Regions from separate parts of the Bradyrhizobium sp. Kon69 genome, predicted to be linked through region 3. Evidence: riboswitches for the same ligand, from Rfam matches in the RefSeq annotation. Region 3 holds a riboswitch; each other region holds the start of a gene.
What was found. Region 3 has a riboswitch for cobalamin ahead of metE (5-methyltetrahydropteroyltriglutamate--homocysteine S-methyltransferase). Riboswitches for the same ligand answer to the same signal wherever they lie in the genome.
Positions count from the first base shown of each region.

Region 1 (4,961 bases), on a different contig from region 3:
CTCGCGGAAGACGACGTGCATCAGATACCGAGTCCCGCCTTGATCGCGGCTTCATCAATGTTTCCGTGCTCGCCGATCACCACGAGCTTTGACCGCCTCGCACCCGCGCCCCAGGGCTTGTCGAACTGGTGGCGCACGCGCTCGCCGACCGCTTGCAGCAAGAGACGCATCGGCTTGCCCTCCACCGCGATGTAACCCTTGACGCGCAGCACATTCTGCTCGCGCGCCAGCCGCTGAACGGATGCGACCAGCGCGTCGATATCGGTGACCTCGGGAAGATCTATCACGACGGACGCAAAATCGTCGTGCTCATGATCCTCCTCGCCGTCGTGATGCGAGGGACGCGCGGCGAGATCGTTCTCGGCGGCAGCACCGAGACCGAGGATGACGCGCGCGTCGATCGCACCGTCGGTGATCGCCAGCATCGGCACGCGGCGCGACATCTCGGCGGTGATCGCCGCCTTGGCTGTCTCGAGCCCTGCCGCACCCGCAAGATCCGCCTTGGTCAGCAGCACGATGTCGGCGCAGGCGATCTGGTCCTCGAACACTTCCGACAGTGGCGTCTCATGGTCGAGATTGCCGTCCGCCGCGCGCTGCGCTTCGACGGCAATTGGGTCGGGCGCGAAACGGCCAGCAGCAACAGCTTCGGCGTCGGCGAGCGCGATCACGCCATCGACCGTAATGCGCGAACGGATCTCCGGCCAGTCGAACGCCTTCAGCAGCGGTTTGGGCAGAGCCAGGCCCGAGGTCTCGATCAGGATATGATCGGGCCGCACCGGCCGCGACAGCAGCTTCTCCATGGTCGGAATGAAATCGTCGGCGACAGTGCAGCAGATGCAGCCATTGGCGAGCTCGATGATGTTCTCTTCCGGGCAATTCGCATCGGCGCAGGATTTCAGAATCTCGCCATCGACGCCTTCGCTGCCGAACTCGTTGACGAGCACCGCCAGCTTCTTGCCGTTGGCGTTGGCAAGCAGATGCTGGATCAGTGTGGTCTTGCCGGAGCCGAGAAAGCCCGTGACAACCGTGACCGGGACTTTTGCGAGCGAATTCATTCGGCGGCCTCCGGCACGACGGCCAAGGGAAGAATGGGGGGAATGCGGGCAAGCGATTGCTTGCGGAAGATCTCCGGGCGGCTGCGCCAGGGCACGAGGCCGTCGGGCGCGGCTGCATAGGCCGCCGCACCCGCGACCACATCGCTCGCATTCACATCCGAGAGGCGACCATAGACATAGGACCAGCGGCCGGGAGCGCTGAGCGCGACCGAGCAACCCTGGTTGCATGCAGACAGGCATTCGACGGGAACCACGCTGACGCCGTCGGGCACGCCGACCTCGAGGATCGCGCCATGCAGGCGCTTGCCGGGCGTCGTCTCGCCCTCGCCAAGCGTCTCGCCGGCGCGGCAGGTGATGCAGACATGAAGTGTGACGGTCATCGCTTCATCCAGAATAAACAGCGGGAAGCGAAGAGGCCCACGAACCGTTCTTGCGAAGGCCCGTTTCCCCGTCGCGGAACACCCCGTCCGCCGGTCCAAAATCGTCCGCGTTGGCAGGTCTCCCGGCTTCCGGAGCAGGGTTTCCCCTTCGATCCCCGCCTTCCCGATCCCATGGGGATCAGTGGCTTCGGGCATCTCTCCGGTCACGGTCGCGGGGGCGGCTGCATTTTGGAACCAAATCTTGCCGATTCGGACCCTATCGCATTCCCTCTTCGCCTGTCGTAGGACAGGAACCAACGTCGGGCCACCATTTGCCCCCGACCGCCTCTTGTCAAGCCGAAGGACCCCGTCCGATGACGTCAGAACCGGATACCCAGACGGCCGACGAAACCGACGCCCGTCACGCCTCGAAAATGGCGAAGAAGAAGGTCGCCCGCGACAAGATCATGGCGACCAAGAGCGGCGAAAAGGGCCTCATCATCGTCCACACCGGCGCCGGCAAGGGCAAGTCCTCCTCGGCCTTCGGCATGATCGTCCGCTGCGTCGCCCATGGCTTCCCATGCGCGGTCGTGCAGTTCATCAAGGGCGCCTGGGATACCGGCGAGCGCCGCATGCTCACCGGCCATTTCGGCGACCTCTGCCAATTCCACGCCATGGGCGAAGGCTTTACCTGGGAGACGCAGGACCGCGCCCGCGACATCGCGGCCGCCCGCGCCGGCTGGGAGAAGGCCAAGGAGCTGATCCTCGACCAGAATCTCCGCATGGTCGTGCTCGACGAGATCAACATCGCGCTGCGCTACGACTATCTCGACATCGCCGAAGTTGTCGATTTCCTCACGACGCAGAAGCCGCCGATGACGCATGTCGTGCTCACCGGCCGCAACGCCAAGGACGAGCTGATCGAGATCGCCGATCTCGTCACCGAGATGACGCTGGTCAAGCATCCCTTCCGCTCAGGCATCAAGGCGCAAGCCGGCGTCGAGTTCTAAGAAACTCGCGATGGCGCGCGCATTGATGATCCAGGGGGCCGGCTCGGACGTGGGCAAATCGCTCATCGTCGCCGGCCTCGCGCGCGCCTTTGTGCGACGCGGCCTGCGCGTGCTCCCGTTCAAGCCGCAGAACATGTCGAACAATGCCGCCGTCACCGTCGACGGCGGCGAGATCGGCCGCGCCCAGGCGCTCCAGGCGCTCGCCGCCGGCGTCGAGCCGCACACCGACATGAACCCGGTGCTGCTCAAGCCCGAGACCGATGTCGGCGCGCAGGTGATCGTGCAGGGAAAACGCATCGCGACCGCGCGTGCGCGTGAATATGCGGCGATGAAGCCGTCGTTGATGGGCGCCGTGCTGGAGAGCTTCGAGCGGCTGAAGGCGCGCGCCGATCTCGTGCTGGTGGAGGGCGCAGGCAGCCCGGCCGAGGTGAACCTGCGCAAGGCCGACATCGCCAATATGGGTTTTGCGCGCAAGGCCGACGTGCCGGTCGTGCTGGTCGGCGACATCGACCGCGGCGGGGTCATCGCGCAACTCGTCGGCATCAAGACGGTGATCGACCCGGATGATGCCGCGATGATCCAGGGATTTGTCATCAACAAGTTCCGCGGCGATCCCACGCTATTCGACGACGGCTATAAGCTCATCGAAGAAAAGACCGCATGGCGCGGCTTCGGCGTGCTGCCCTGGTTCGCGCGCGCCGGCGAGCTGCCGGCCGAGGATGCGCTCGGCCTGAGCGATGCGCGCAAGCCGGGCCAATGCAAGATCGCCTGTCTCGCGCTGTCGCGGATCGCCAATTTCGACGATCTCGATCCGCTCAAGCTCGAGCCCGGCGTCGATCTCGTGATGGTGCGGCCGGGCGAGGCCATTCCCGGCGACGTCAGGCTCGTCATCATCCCCGGCTCGAAATCCACGCGCGGCGATCTCGCCTTCCTGCGCGCCCAGGGCTGGGACATTGATCTGCTGGCGCATCACCGCAGAGGCGGCCATGTGCTCGGCCTCTGCGGTGGCTATCAGATGCTCGGACACAGCGTCACTGATCCCGATGGGATCGAGGGACCTGCAGGCGACACAGCGGGTCTCGGACTTCTGGATGTCGAGACGGTGATGAGCCCGCAGAAGACGCTGACGCGTGTCGCGGCCGTGCACGCCGCGACGGATCAGCCGATCGAAGCCTACGAAATTCACATCGGCCGCACCGACGGCCCCGATTGCGCGCGGCCATTCGCAAGGCTGAACGGCGAACCGGAAGGCGCGATCTCACGCGACGGGCGCGTGCAGGGCAGCTATCTGCACGGCCTGTTCACGTCGGATGAGTTCCGCAAGGCGTTTTTGGCGAAGCTCGACATTCCCGCAGGCCGCGAGCCCTATCACGCCAGGGTCGAGAGTGCGCTCGATGCGCTCGCCGATCACATCGAAGCCCATCTCGACGTCGAAGGCCTGCTCGCGCTAGCGCGCTAGAGCCTCGGCCAGGCGCGACCATTCGGATTCGCCGCCCGGAAGTCCGAGGCGCAGCCATGTCGGCTCTCGCGTGAACACGCGCGACCAGATATGGCGACGCGCCAGCTTCTCCTGCGCGGCAGGCGCGTCAGACGTCTGGTAGAGACGAAACAGCTGCGTCCCGCCAATGACCGTCCAACCTTGCGACTGCACCAAGCCGTCGAGGCGATCGCAGTCTCGCGCGAGCCGCGCGGACGTGGCCTCGGCCCAGGCGTCGTCATGAAGAGCGCGGCAGCCGATCGCGATCGCCGCTCCCGAGACCGGCCATGGCCCCGACATCGATGCGATCCTGGCGATGTCGGACGCATTGCCGAGAGCGAAACCGAGCCGCAGGCCGGCAAGGCCGTAAAACTTTCCGAAGGAGCGCAGGATCAGCAGCCCCGGCCGGTCCTCGGATGCAAGTGACAGCTGCGGGGCCGCATCGGCGAAACTCTCGTCGATGACGAGACGGCCGACGCGCGGCAGCAGCGCCAGCAAATCCTTTCCCGGATGGCATCGGCCGTCAGGATTGTTGGGATTGACGATAATGGCGAGGTCCGCGCCCGCCAGCGCGTCGAGCTCCCCGACCTCCTGGACCTCCCAGCCCGCGGCCGAGAGGACCCCGGCATATTCATTGTAGGTCGGCGCGAGGATGCGCGCGCGGCCGGGTGGTGCGAGTTGCGGCAGCAATTGAATTGCGGCCTGTGCGCCGCCAAGCGCGACAACCGCCGCGCTCGTGCGGTAAGCGTGCCGCGCCGCCTGATGCAGCGCCTCGATCTCGGCGCGCGACGGCAACGCGCTCCACGCGCGCGAGCTCACCTCGCCCACGGGATAAGGCAGGCTGTTGATCCCGGTCGACAGATCGATCCAGTCTTCCGCGCCACCGCCGAAACGCTGCTGGGCCAGATCGAGATTTCCACCGTGCTCGCGCATGCGCTGTTCTTTCACGCGAAGGCCAGGATCGCAAGGACGCCGGCGAGCAGCAGCATGGCGCGGCGGTAAACTGTCAATCCCCGATCGATGTCGGCGGCAAGCGGATCGCGCGCACCTTCATTCAACC
Region 1 is NZ_JBVVOS010000013.1:129,205-134,165, reverse strand. It holds gene cobN (cobaltochelatase subunit CobN) at 1-21, opposite strand, end outside; gene cobW (cobalamin biosynthesis protein CobW) at 21-1,055, opposite strand; gene AC0L3U_RS18905 (DUF1636 family protein) at 1,052-1,435, opposite strand; cobalamin riboswitch at 1,531-1,748, opposite strand; gene cobO (cob(I)yrinic acid a,c-diamide adenosyltransferase) at 1,789-2,424, shown strand; gene AC0L3U_RS18895 (cobyric acid synthase) at 2,435-3,883, shown strand; gene cobD (threonine-phosphate decarboxylase CobD) at 3,872-4,834, opposite strand; gene cbiB (adenosylcobinamide-phosphate synthase CbiB) at 4,846-4,961, opposite strand, start outside.
Region 1: linked by a shared signal. The riboswitch ahead of AC0L3U_RS18905 (DUF1636 family protein) and the one ahead of metE (5-methyltetrahydropteroyltriglutamate--homocysteine S-methyltransferase) in region 3 are both predicted to bind cobalamin.

Region 2 (4,961 bases), on a different contig from region 3:
GCTCACCCCCGCAGAGCTGGCATTTGCGTTCGAAGCCGGCCGACGTGCGGTGACGCGCGCGCAGGCCGGGCAGCCCGATCTTCTGATCTTCGGCGAGATGGGAATCGGCAACACCACGACATCGGCGGCGATCGCGGCCGGCTTGCTCGGTGTGAGCGCTGAGGAGATCGCGGGCAGCGGGACCGGCGTTGACGCGGCCGGCCGTGTGCACAAGGCGCGGGTGATCGACGCTGCGATCGCACGCCATGGCATTGCGGGCGCTTCGCCCGAAAAGATCCTGTGCGCCGTCGGCGGTCTCGAGATTGCGGCCATCTGCGGTGCAATTATCGCGGCTGCACAGCGCCGCATCCCCGTGTTGATCGACGGCTTTATCGTGTCGGTGGCGGCGCTGGCGGCGGCGCGGCTCAACCCCTCGTGCCAGCCGTTCCTGCTGGCCTCGCATCAATCCGCCGAGCAGGGCCATCGGCTGGTGCTTCGCGCGCTGAATCTGCAGCCGCTGATCAGCCTCGATCTCAGGCTCGGCGAAGGATCGGGCGCGGCCATCGCGCTGCCGCTGGTGCGGTCGGCCTGTGCGCTCCACAATGGCATGGCGACCTTTGCGCAGGCCAATGTGCCTGATCGTCCGGCCTGATCAAATCATCGGCTGATTGACGCAGACGACGCGCCAGCCGGTCGCGAGCCGGTCGATCCGGGTCAGCGACAGCGGATCGATCACAAAGCGCAGGGCGGCTTGTGGGGTCAGATCGAGCGCGATGCACAGCGCCGCGCGGATCGTGCCGGAATGCACGACGAGCGTCGCGGCCCCGGCGCCGATCCTTGACAGACCCAGCCGGACGCGCGCGACCTGTTCCTCAAAGCTTTCGCCGCCCGGCGGCCGTCCGCGCGCAGGATCGCTCCAGAACCGTGCATAGGCCTCGCCACCGGTCGCGGCGAGCTCGTCGTGCCGACGGCCGGTCCAGTCGCCAAAGTTCTGCTCGCTGAACTCGTCCAGCTGCAGCGGCTCGAGCCCCAGCGCGCGGGCCGTCTCGACCGTGCGCCGCGACGGACTCGCATAGCTCGCCGCGTCCCGCGGCAGGCGCTGCCGTAACGCCTCCAGCTGCGCGCGAGCGCCGAGATCGGCCGGTGCGTCGGCGGCATGGATCGTCCCTTTGACGCCATCGACGGGCGCATGTCGTATCAGCCAAAGGAAGGTCTCGCCTTCCATGCTTATCTCCAAGGAAACTGCTCGTTGTGGCAATAACGCCGCAACTGGCACATTGACTCTGTCTGGATCGTAATCCTAGATGCTCGCGACGGTTTCCCCGAGAGGGGATGAAAAGGGAATGCGGTGCGGGGACATTGTCCCCAATGCCGTGGCTGCCCCCGCAACTGTAAGCGGCGAATCTTGCATCACATGCCACTGGGTATCTCGGTCCCGGGAAGGCGACGCAAGGTAATGACCCGCGAGCCAGGAGACCTGCCGTCAGCCGTGGTCACACGCGAAGATGTCGGTCGGGGAGTACAGACATTCGGCTTCATCGGAAGGCTGCAAGCCGGACGATGGGACCCTGGTTCGCGGTGACGTGCCACTGACGTCACTCCGAGGTCCAAGACCGTGTTTTCCCTTCGTATCGTACGACCACGCCGTTTCCTACTGGCATCCGCCGCTCTCACATCTTTCGTCGCCATCGACATGCCAGCGGCCTTGGCGCAGCAGGCCCGCGAGCCACTGCCGCCCGTCGAGGTGTCGGCGCCACAATCCCGCAGGCAGGCCAGGCCGGCCGGACGGGACACGCAGAGCTCACGCCGCGCAGCAGCGCGCCGGCCGGAGACTGCATCCGCAGTGCCCAAGCCCGTCGTGCCGACCACGGCGGCACAGACGCCGCTCAACACCAACGCCGTTGCCGAAAGCGCTTCGCGCCTCGGCCTGACCGTGCGCGAAACACCCGCCACCGTGGAGGTGATCTCGGCCGCAATCATGCGCGAGCAGGGCTATCGCACCGTGTCCGACGTCGCGCAGGGAGCGGTGGGTGTCACAGCGGGCGACAATCCGGCCGAGCCGTCGGCTTTCTCCATGCGCGGCTTCACCAACAGCCAGATCAACACGCTCTACAACGGCATCAAGATCGGTCCGCAGAACATGACTTCGCGGATCATGGACACGGCCAATCTGGAGGCTGTCGAATTCCTGAAGGGGCCGGCGTCACTGATGTCAGGCGAGGGCGCCGCCGGCGGCGCGATCAATTTCGTCACCAAGCAGCCGCACACCGGTCCGGTCCGGAACGAGGCGGACTTCTCCTGGGATTCGCTCAATTCGTTCCGGGCGCATTACGGCTCGGGCGGCAGCACCAATGTGCAGGGGCTGGACTACCGCTTCGACGTCAGCCGTTCCTCGCTCAACGGCTTTGCCGACGACACCAACACCAAGACGCTCGACGTGTCGGGCCAGCTCAACTACCGCATCTCCGACAGTCTCAAGGTCTGGGGCGCGATCGAGTATCGGGAAGACCGCTCGAAAGCCTATTGGGGTGCGCCGCTGGTGCCGATTGCCTTCAGCGGCTCGCATGCGACGACGGGGATCGTCTCCGGCACTTATTTCAACAAGACTGATCTCGGGGCCGTCACGATCGACGACCGCACCTTCAACACCAACTACAACGTCCTCGACAACAAGAACGTGGCGAAGGAGGTGTGGCTGCGCGGCGGTTTCGAGCTGAAGCTGGCGCCCGACCTGACGCTGAAGAGCCAGGCCTATGGTTATGGCGCAGAGCGCACGTGGCTCAACAACGAGGTCGAGGCGTTCAATTCCGGGACGAACATGGTCGACCGTGGGCGCTTCTATGTCGCGCACAGCCAACGCTTGGTCGGCAACATCACCGACTTGATCTGGGATGCGAATATCGCCGGCTTTGACAACCGCTTGGTCACGACGCTGTCGTCAAGCTACCTTGATTTCGTGAGGCCGGGCGCCGCAAATTTCCCCGATGATTCCGTCTCGCTGGTCAATCCCGATCGCGGCTATTACGGCCTGCTCACGACTAAGCAGCAGACCGCGCGGATCGATAACGAGGCGCTGTCGTTCGAGGACCGGTTGAAGTTGACACGGACCTTCGCGCTGGTCGGCGGCCTCCGCGTCGAGCATATCGGGCTCGACCGCAACTCGACCGACAAGACCGGGCTTGTGAACGCGGGTTTCCCGTTCTCGCAATCCTGGGTCCCGACGACGGGCCGTATCGGCTACACCTGGGAAGCCGTTCCGGGCCTGACCTTCTTCAGCCAATATGCGACCGGCGCCGACATCGCGGCCAACAACATCTTCCTGCTCAATCCGACCGATCCGCTCAACCTGACCACCGCGCGCACCTACGAGACCGGCGTCAAGCACCTGTTCTGGGACAATCGAGCGGAGTGGTCGTTCTCGGCCTATGACATCCTGCGCAAGAACGTCTATGCAGCGGCCGGCGGCATGCAGCTCAACCTGGCCGGGCGGCAGGAATCAAGGGGCGTGGAGCTCGCCGCGTCCGTGCGGCCGATCGAGCCTCTGCGTCTCTGGGGCAACATCGCTTATGTCGATGCGCGCTACGCCGACTACGATTTTGTCGGCGGCTCGTTCTCCGGCAACACGCCGCCGAACGTGCCGCGCGTCGTCGCCAATGCCGGCGCGTCGTACCGGTTCTTCACGCCATGGGCGGTCGAGCTCGGCATCACCGGCCGCCACGTCGGCGACCGCTACAACGCCGATGCCAACACCGTGACGCTGAAGGCCTACACCGTGGCCGATGTCTATGCCTTCGTCGACATCCCCAAGACCGTGTTCAATGCGGTCGATCAGGCCCGCCTGACCTTCCGGGTGCGCAACATCGCCGACAAGCGTTATGCGATCTGGGGCGATCCGTTCTATCCCGACCAGATCCTGCTGGGCGCGCCGCGCACCTATGAACTCTCGGCCGCGTTCAAATGGTAGGATGCTGATCGATGATGCGCGCGATCGTCCTGCTGCATCGATGGCTCGGGATCGCGTTCTGCCTGCTGTTCGCGATGTGGTTCGCGACGGGAATCGTGATGCACTTCGTTCCGTTTCCGTCGTTGACGGAAGCGGAACGCTTTGCCGGGCTCCTGCCGCTCGATCGCGCTGAGACGAGGCAGCTTGCGGTCGCCGATGCCGTGGCCGCGAGCGGGATCGCGGATGCGACGCGCATTCGTCTGATCCAGCGCAACGACGGACCGGTCTATGTCGTCGCGGGGCCGTCGCGCGCGGGCGCTGTTCGTGCCTCCGACGGGGCCGGCGCGTCGGTCGCGTCTTCCGACGTCGCGCTAGCCATCGCGCGAGATCACGCCCGCAGCCGCGGGCTAGATGCCGCGCGGGCCGCGATCGTTGCGCGCTCGGACTACGACCAATGGAGCGTGCCGAACGGCTTTGACCGCCATCGGCCCTTGTTTCGGGCTACCCTGGGGGACTCCGCCGCAACGGAGCTCTATGTCTCCTCGCTCACCGGCGAGATCGTCCTGGATACGACGCGCCGCGAGCGCGGATGGAATCTCGTCGGGAGCGTGCTGCACTGGATCTATCCAACAGTCCTGCGAAGCAACTGGTCGCTGTGGGATCGGGTGGTCTGGACCTTGTCGCTGCTGGCCCTGATCGCGGCGTTGCTTGGCGCTGTGCTCGGGCTTGCGCGGATCAAACCTCGAGGCGGTCTGATCGGCTCGCCCTATCGTGGCTGGCATGCCCTGCATCATCTCATCGGCCTCGCGGCCATGGTGTTCGTACTGACCTGGATTTTCAGCGGCTGGCTCTCCATGGATCACGGCCGGCTGTTCTCGCGTGGGCAATTGACCTCGGCCGAATCCAGCGTGATGAACGCTGCACCGAACTGGTCGGCGGCTGCATCGCTCGATCGGCAGCCTGTATCGCCGTCGACCCGCGAGATCGAATGGTTTGCCTTCAACGGCACTCTCTATCGGCGGGATCGCACGGGACTTGC
Region 2 is NZ_JBVVOS010000013.1:147,944-152,904, forward strand. It holds gene cobT (nicotinate-nucleotide--dimethylbenzimidazole phosphoribosyltransferase) at 1-631, shown strand, start outside; gene AC0L3U_RS18985 (histidine phosphatase family protein) at 632-1,204, opposite strand; cobalamin riboswitch at 1,277-1,478, shown strand; gene AC0L3U_RS18990 (TonB-dependent receptor) at 1,595-3,943, shown strand; gene AC0L3U_RS18995 (PepSY domain-containing protein) at 3,955-4,961, shown strand, end outside.
Region 2: linked by a shared signal. The riboswitch ahead of AC0L3U_RS18990 (TonB-dependent receptor) and the one ahead of metE (5-methyltetrahydropteroyltriglutamate--homocysteine S-methyltransferase) in region 3 are both predicted to bind cobalamin.

Region 3 (4,961 bases):
TTGCCCCCGCGCTGACGTGCCAAACAAACCGACGGACGCTTCCAGCGTCAAGTCGCGACTGACTCTCGCAAGAGGGCCCGAGGGCTCGTAGCCTGAAATTGAAGCGACCTGTTGCTGTCGCAGATGCAACATGGTCTCAGACCCGGGACAGCCGAATTGGGCAAATTGCCCAACATTGAGCGCGTCTGCGTTTGGCACGGCATTTGAAAGGGATCGCCCATGGCATCGCTCGCCTAAGGAGTCGGAAGGCATGGCTTACAAGATCGTCGCTTCGCAATGCACCGTTTGTGGCGCATGTGAGTTCGAGTGTCCCAACGCGGCGATCAGTCTGAAGCGCGACATTTACGTTATCGATGCCAAAAAATGTACGGAGTGCGAGGGCCATTGCGACACGCCGCAATGCGCGGTGGTCTGTCCGGTCCCTGACACCTGTGTCCCGTCCAAGACAGGATAGGCAGCCCGCGACCAAAAGGCCTCATCGCTCGATTTCGCGAACGAAGTTGTAGATGTGGGACCTTGAGGAGACCACGACCGCATGGGGCGCATCGAGGTCGATTAACATCGTTATGAGCTTAAGGCGCTGAGCGACTCCGAGGAACCCCTCAAAGGGCTCTGTCGGAGGACACCGTCGAATTTGTCACGAACAAGGACAAGGCCCTCGATGCTCAGTGGCCGCGTTAAGGCCTATCGTCGCTCGCCGCGAGTCGAGGCGAGGCAGACCGGCGTCGAGCGGCCACCGACGCATCGAAGCCGACGCAAAAGTCGCTCAGCACGTGAACACCTAGTGCACCGAGAAGATCATCTTGGCCAACCTCACGGAGCGGTCGACCTCGTGCCTGGTCGCGGGCCCGCCGAACACCAAGGAGCCGACCTGATCATCCGTGCGGTCCTGGAGCAATCCGGCTTTCGAAATTTTTAGGGAGCCTCGTGGGCTGTGACCAAACGGATGCCGGCCGAGGATGATCGCACCTTCCTGACGCGCAGGTTCGAAAAGCTGCTGACGGAAGGTCGCCTCCTCGCGATCACACAGATACCGAAAGCGGCCCGGGTTCGTTCCGGTGGTGGAGCTCAACCGTTACGCGAGCAGGGAGCGAATGCATTTCACAAGCGGAGCCTCCACGGATCAGGGCGTGTTCACCAGGCCGCGAGCAAGACCGTCGTACCCGCCTAGTGCGCTCGTAATCGCTTGGGCAATGTCGCAGCGAGAATCGGTAGGTTGACGCATCGATCCTCGTGCGCATAATTTCAAGCCGTCGCGGTCTCCGGATTTCGTTTGATCCGGAGCTAAGAGGGAAGCCGGTGCAATGCCGGCGCTGCCCCCGCAACTGTAAGCGGCGAGCCGCTGTCCAACGAAGTCACTGAAGCCATGCGGCTTCGGGAAGGCCGGACAGCAGCGACGACCCGTGAGCCAGGAGACCTGCCTCGACAAGATATCGTCCACGGGCGGGGCGTCCCGGTGTGCGCCAAGCAGTTGTCGCTCACGCGATGTTCGCTGTCTGCGTCCGCCATGGCCTTTGCCCCAACATGGGGTCTAAGCTATGTCAATCCTTTCGCTTCCCGTTGCCACACTGGGGACGTCACGCATCGGCCCACGACGCGAACTCAAATTCGCACTCGAGAGCTACTGGGCGGGAAAATCCAGCGAAGCCGAGCTCCTCGAGGCGGGGAGTGGACTTCGTGCCGCTAATTGGGCACGGCAGAAATCCCGCGGTGCGACCGTCATTCCTTCGAATGACTTCTCGCTCTACGACCATGTGCTCGATACCAGCCTAATGGTTGGCGCCATTCCCGACGTTTACGGCTGGAACGAAGGTCCTGTGTCGCTTAAAACCTACTTCACCATGGCGCGTGGCGCTCAAGACGGTGGTCACGCTCAGCATGGGCCCGGCGTAGCCGCACAGGAGATGACGAAGTGGTTCGATACGAACTACCACTACATGGTGCCGGAATTTCACCAGGATCAGATCTTTAAGTATGCCTCTCGGAAGCCGATCGAGGAATATGAGGAGGCAAGAAGCCTCGGTTATCAGACGCGGCCCGTCCTAGTGGGCCCAGTCACTTTCCTGAAGCTCGGCAAAAGCGTAAATCCCGCATTCAATCCGCTGTCGCTGCTTGATCGACTCCTCCCCGTCTATGTCGATGTTCTCCGCGAACTAGCCTCGCGCGGCGCTGAATGGGTTCAGCTCGACGAGCCATGCCTAGTGATGGACGTCGACGAAGCATCTCGGGCCGCTGTCCGCCGGGCCTATGCTCATTTCGCTAAGGCCGTGCCGGCCCTTAAAATCATGGTGGCCACATACTTCGGGGGTGTCGGCGACAATCTTGAAACAGTCTTGGCCTTGCCCGTTGCCGGGGTTCATGTCGACCTGGTTCGTGCACCTGACCAGTTGGACGCGATTGTCGCCAGAGCAGGTAGAGATCTCGTGGTCTCGCTCGGTGTCGTTGATGGTCGCAACGTGTGGCGCTCTAATCTGCCGGCGCTACTCGACCAACTTGCTCCTATGGTCAAAAAACTGGGCAGGGACCGTGTTCAGATTGCCCCCTCCTGCTCGCTGCTTCATGTTCCGACCGACATTGAACTAGAGATCGATCTCGATCCCAATCTGAAGACGTGGTTGGCGTTCTCAGTGCAGAAGATCAAGGAACTTTCGATATTGGGCAAAGCGCTGGCTGGCCATGCTGCCGACGTGACCGATGAACTCACGCTCTCAGAGGATGCATCCGTCACCCGCGAAACATCGCCGAAGATCCACAGTGCGAACGTCGCCGGACGAATGGCCGCGATCGACGATAGCATGCGTCGCCGTCGCAGTGCGTTCACCCAGCGCGCCGACGTCCAGCGCGTCGCCTTCGCATTGCCGATGTTTCCAACCACAACCATCGGATCCTTTCCGCAAACGGCGGACGTCCGCAATGCGCGTGCAGCTCATGCGCGGGGAGCGCTGAATGACACGCAGTACGAGCAGCTTCTGAAAGCGGAGACAGCCCATACCGTGCATTGGCAGGAAGATATCGGCCTGGACGTGCTCGTACACGGTGAGTTCGAGCGCAATGACATGGTTCAATACTTTGGCGAGCAGCTGTTGGGTTTCGCATTCACCAAGCACGGCTGGGTTCAGTCTTATGGCTCGCGGTGCGTTCGTCCTCCTATCCTGTTTGGAGATGTCTCCCGCCCGAAGCCCATGACCGTTAAATGGTGGCGACATGCGCAGTCTCTGACCAAAAAACCCGTCAAGGCTATGCTGACCGGACCGGTGACGATCCTGAACTGGTCGTTTGTCCGTGACGACATCCCGCGGAGCGAGACATGCCGACAGATCGCTCTCGCGATCCGAGACGAGGTCATCGACCTTGAGGCGGCTGGAGCGACCATGATCCAGATCGACGAGGCTGCGTTGCGGGAGGGATTGCCACTGCGCAAATCGCAGTGGAAGGACTATCTAGATTGGGCAGTGGACAGTTTCCGTGTTTGCTCCTCCGCTGTCGCTGACGGAACTCAGATCCATACGCACATGTGCTATTCCGAGTTCAACGAAATCATCGATGCGATCGCAGCAATGGATGCCGACGTCATTTCAATCGAGGCGTCGCGCTCCAAAATGGAATTGCTCGACGCTTTCAAGAGCTACAAATATCCTAATGAAATCGGGCCGGGCGTCTATGACATTCATTCACCGCGCATTCCCGCAGCAGCCGAGATCAAGCAGCTGATTGTGTTGGCGCGGCAGCGGGTTTCCGATCGGCAGCTCTGGATCAATCCCGACTGCGGACTGAAAACTCGAAGATGGGAGGAGGTGCGTCCCGCGCTCGTCAATATGGTGGCCGCCGCACGCGAGTTGCGGGCCGAGGCATGATCGTACGGAGCGTGTCGCCAACCTATCTGTGAATAAGATGAACGCGCTTTGGGAGCTCGCGATAACCTTGCGAGCTTCCAAAGTTTCCAGCGCCTACGAATGCCGGTTTGCCCCGGCGGAGGCGATCGCATACAGCGGCGACAAGCTCGAATCCGGCGGACGACCGCATGCCGGCCATACCGATTAGGTGACATATTCCCAGTCACTTGCGCTCGACGCGAACCACGATCCTATCGCTTCATTTATCCATCCCATGGATGCGTCCCATCACAACAATCTATTTTACCGCCCTTGCGGAATTTCATACCTAATTTGCGCCTTCGCGCGGTCTTCGGGAAGATTTGCTGGTATTCGGCGGTGCCAAAATACTGGCGCGTGACGGCAAACTGACGGTTGAGTTTCAGGGCTCGGCAGTCAAACCGCCTGCGCGATGGATCCCAGCTCCGTCAAGGCGCTGCCCGTGCCAACCGGACAGCTGGCAAGTGGTGAGCAAGTCCTGAAGTTTACGACAGGAGCGGAAGGCAAGCGGCTCGCTAACTTGTGCAGAGCGATATCCGCTTCTTGTTGTTTGACGGCGAGTGCCCTCGTCGTAAGTCGATCGCCGGTAGTCCTCCCTACCGACGAAAGCTGGAACGATGCGGAAAGCAGCGTCGCTCCCGCGTGACTTTCGCCCGGCCTCGCATTGAGGCCGGGCGGCTTTTTATGTGCCTGCTTATCAGTGACAGCAGGGGATCATTCATTTTGGCGTCATTGCGGGACCCCGGGTTCTTGGAGCGCATCTGTTGCTGTTCGGCAGGGCATGAGGCCGGTGCTGCTAAGGCTATCTGTCTATTGAAGGCTTTGGTGTCGTGTTGGTGCGCGTCGGCAGTATCGGATATTCGATCTTAGGCAGCCGACCGGTCAGCGAATTCAGAAATGAGATAATGTCGTTTTCCTCTCTATCGCTAAGCTTGGTGCCGAGCTGGATTTCACTCATCAGGGCAACAGCTTGCTTCAGGCTCCAAACCTGTCCCGAATGAAAGTAAGGGGCTCGCAACGCGACGTTTCGCAATGGCGCCGCGCGGAAGACATATTCGTCGCCGACCGCCCTGGTGACCGCAAACCGGC
Region 3 is NZ_JBVVOS010000009.1:181,583-186,543, forward strand. It holds gene AC0L3U_RS14520 (4Fe-4S binding protein) at 251-454, shown strand; cobalamin riboswitch at 1,240-1,439, shown strand; gene metE (5-methyltetrahydropteroyltriglutamate--homocysteine S-methyltransferase) at 1,539-3,854, shown strand; gene AC0L3U_RS14530 (cytochrome-c peroxidase) at 4,675-4,961, opposite strand, start outside.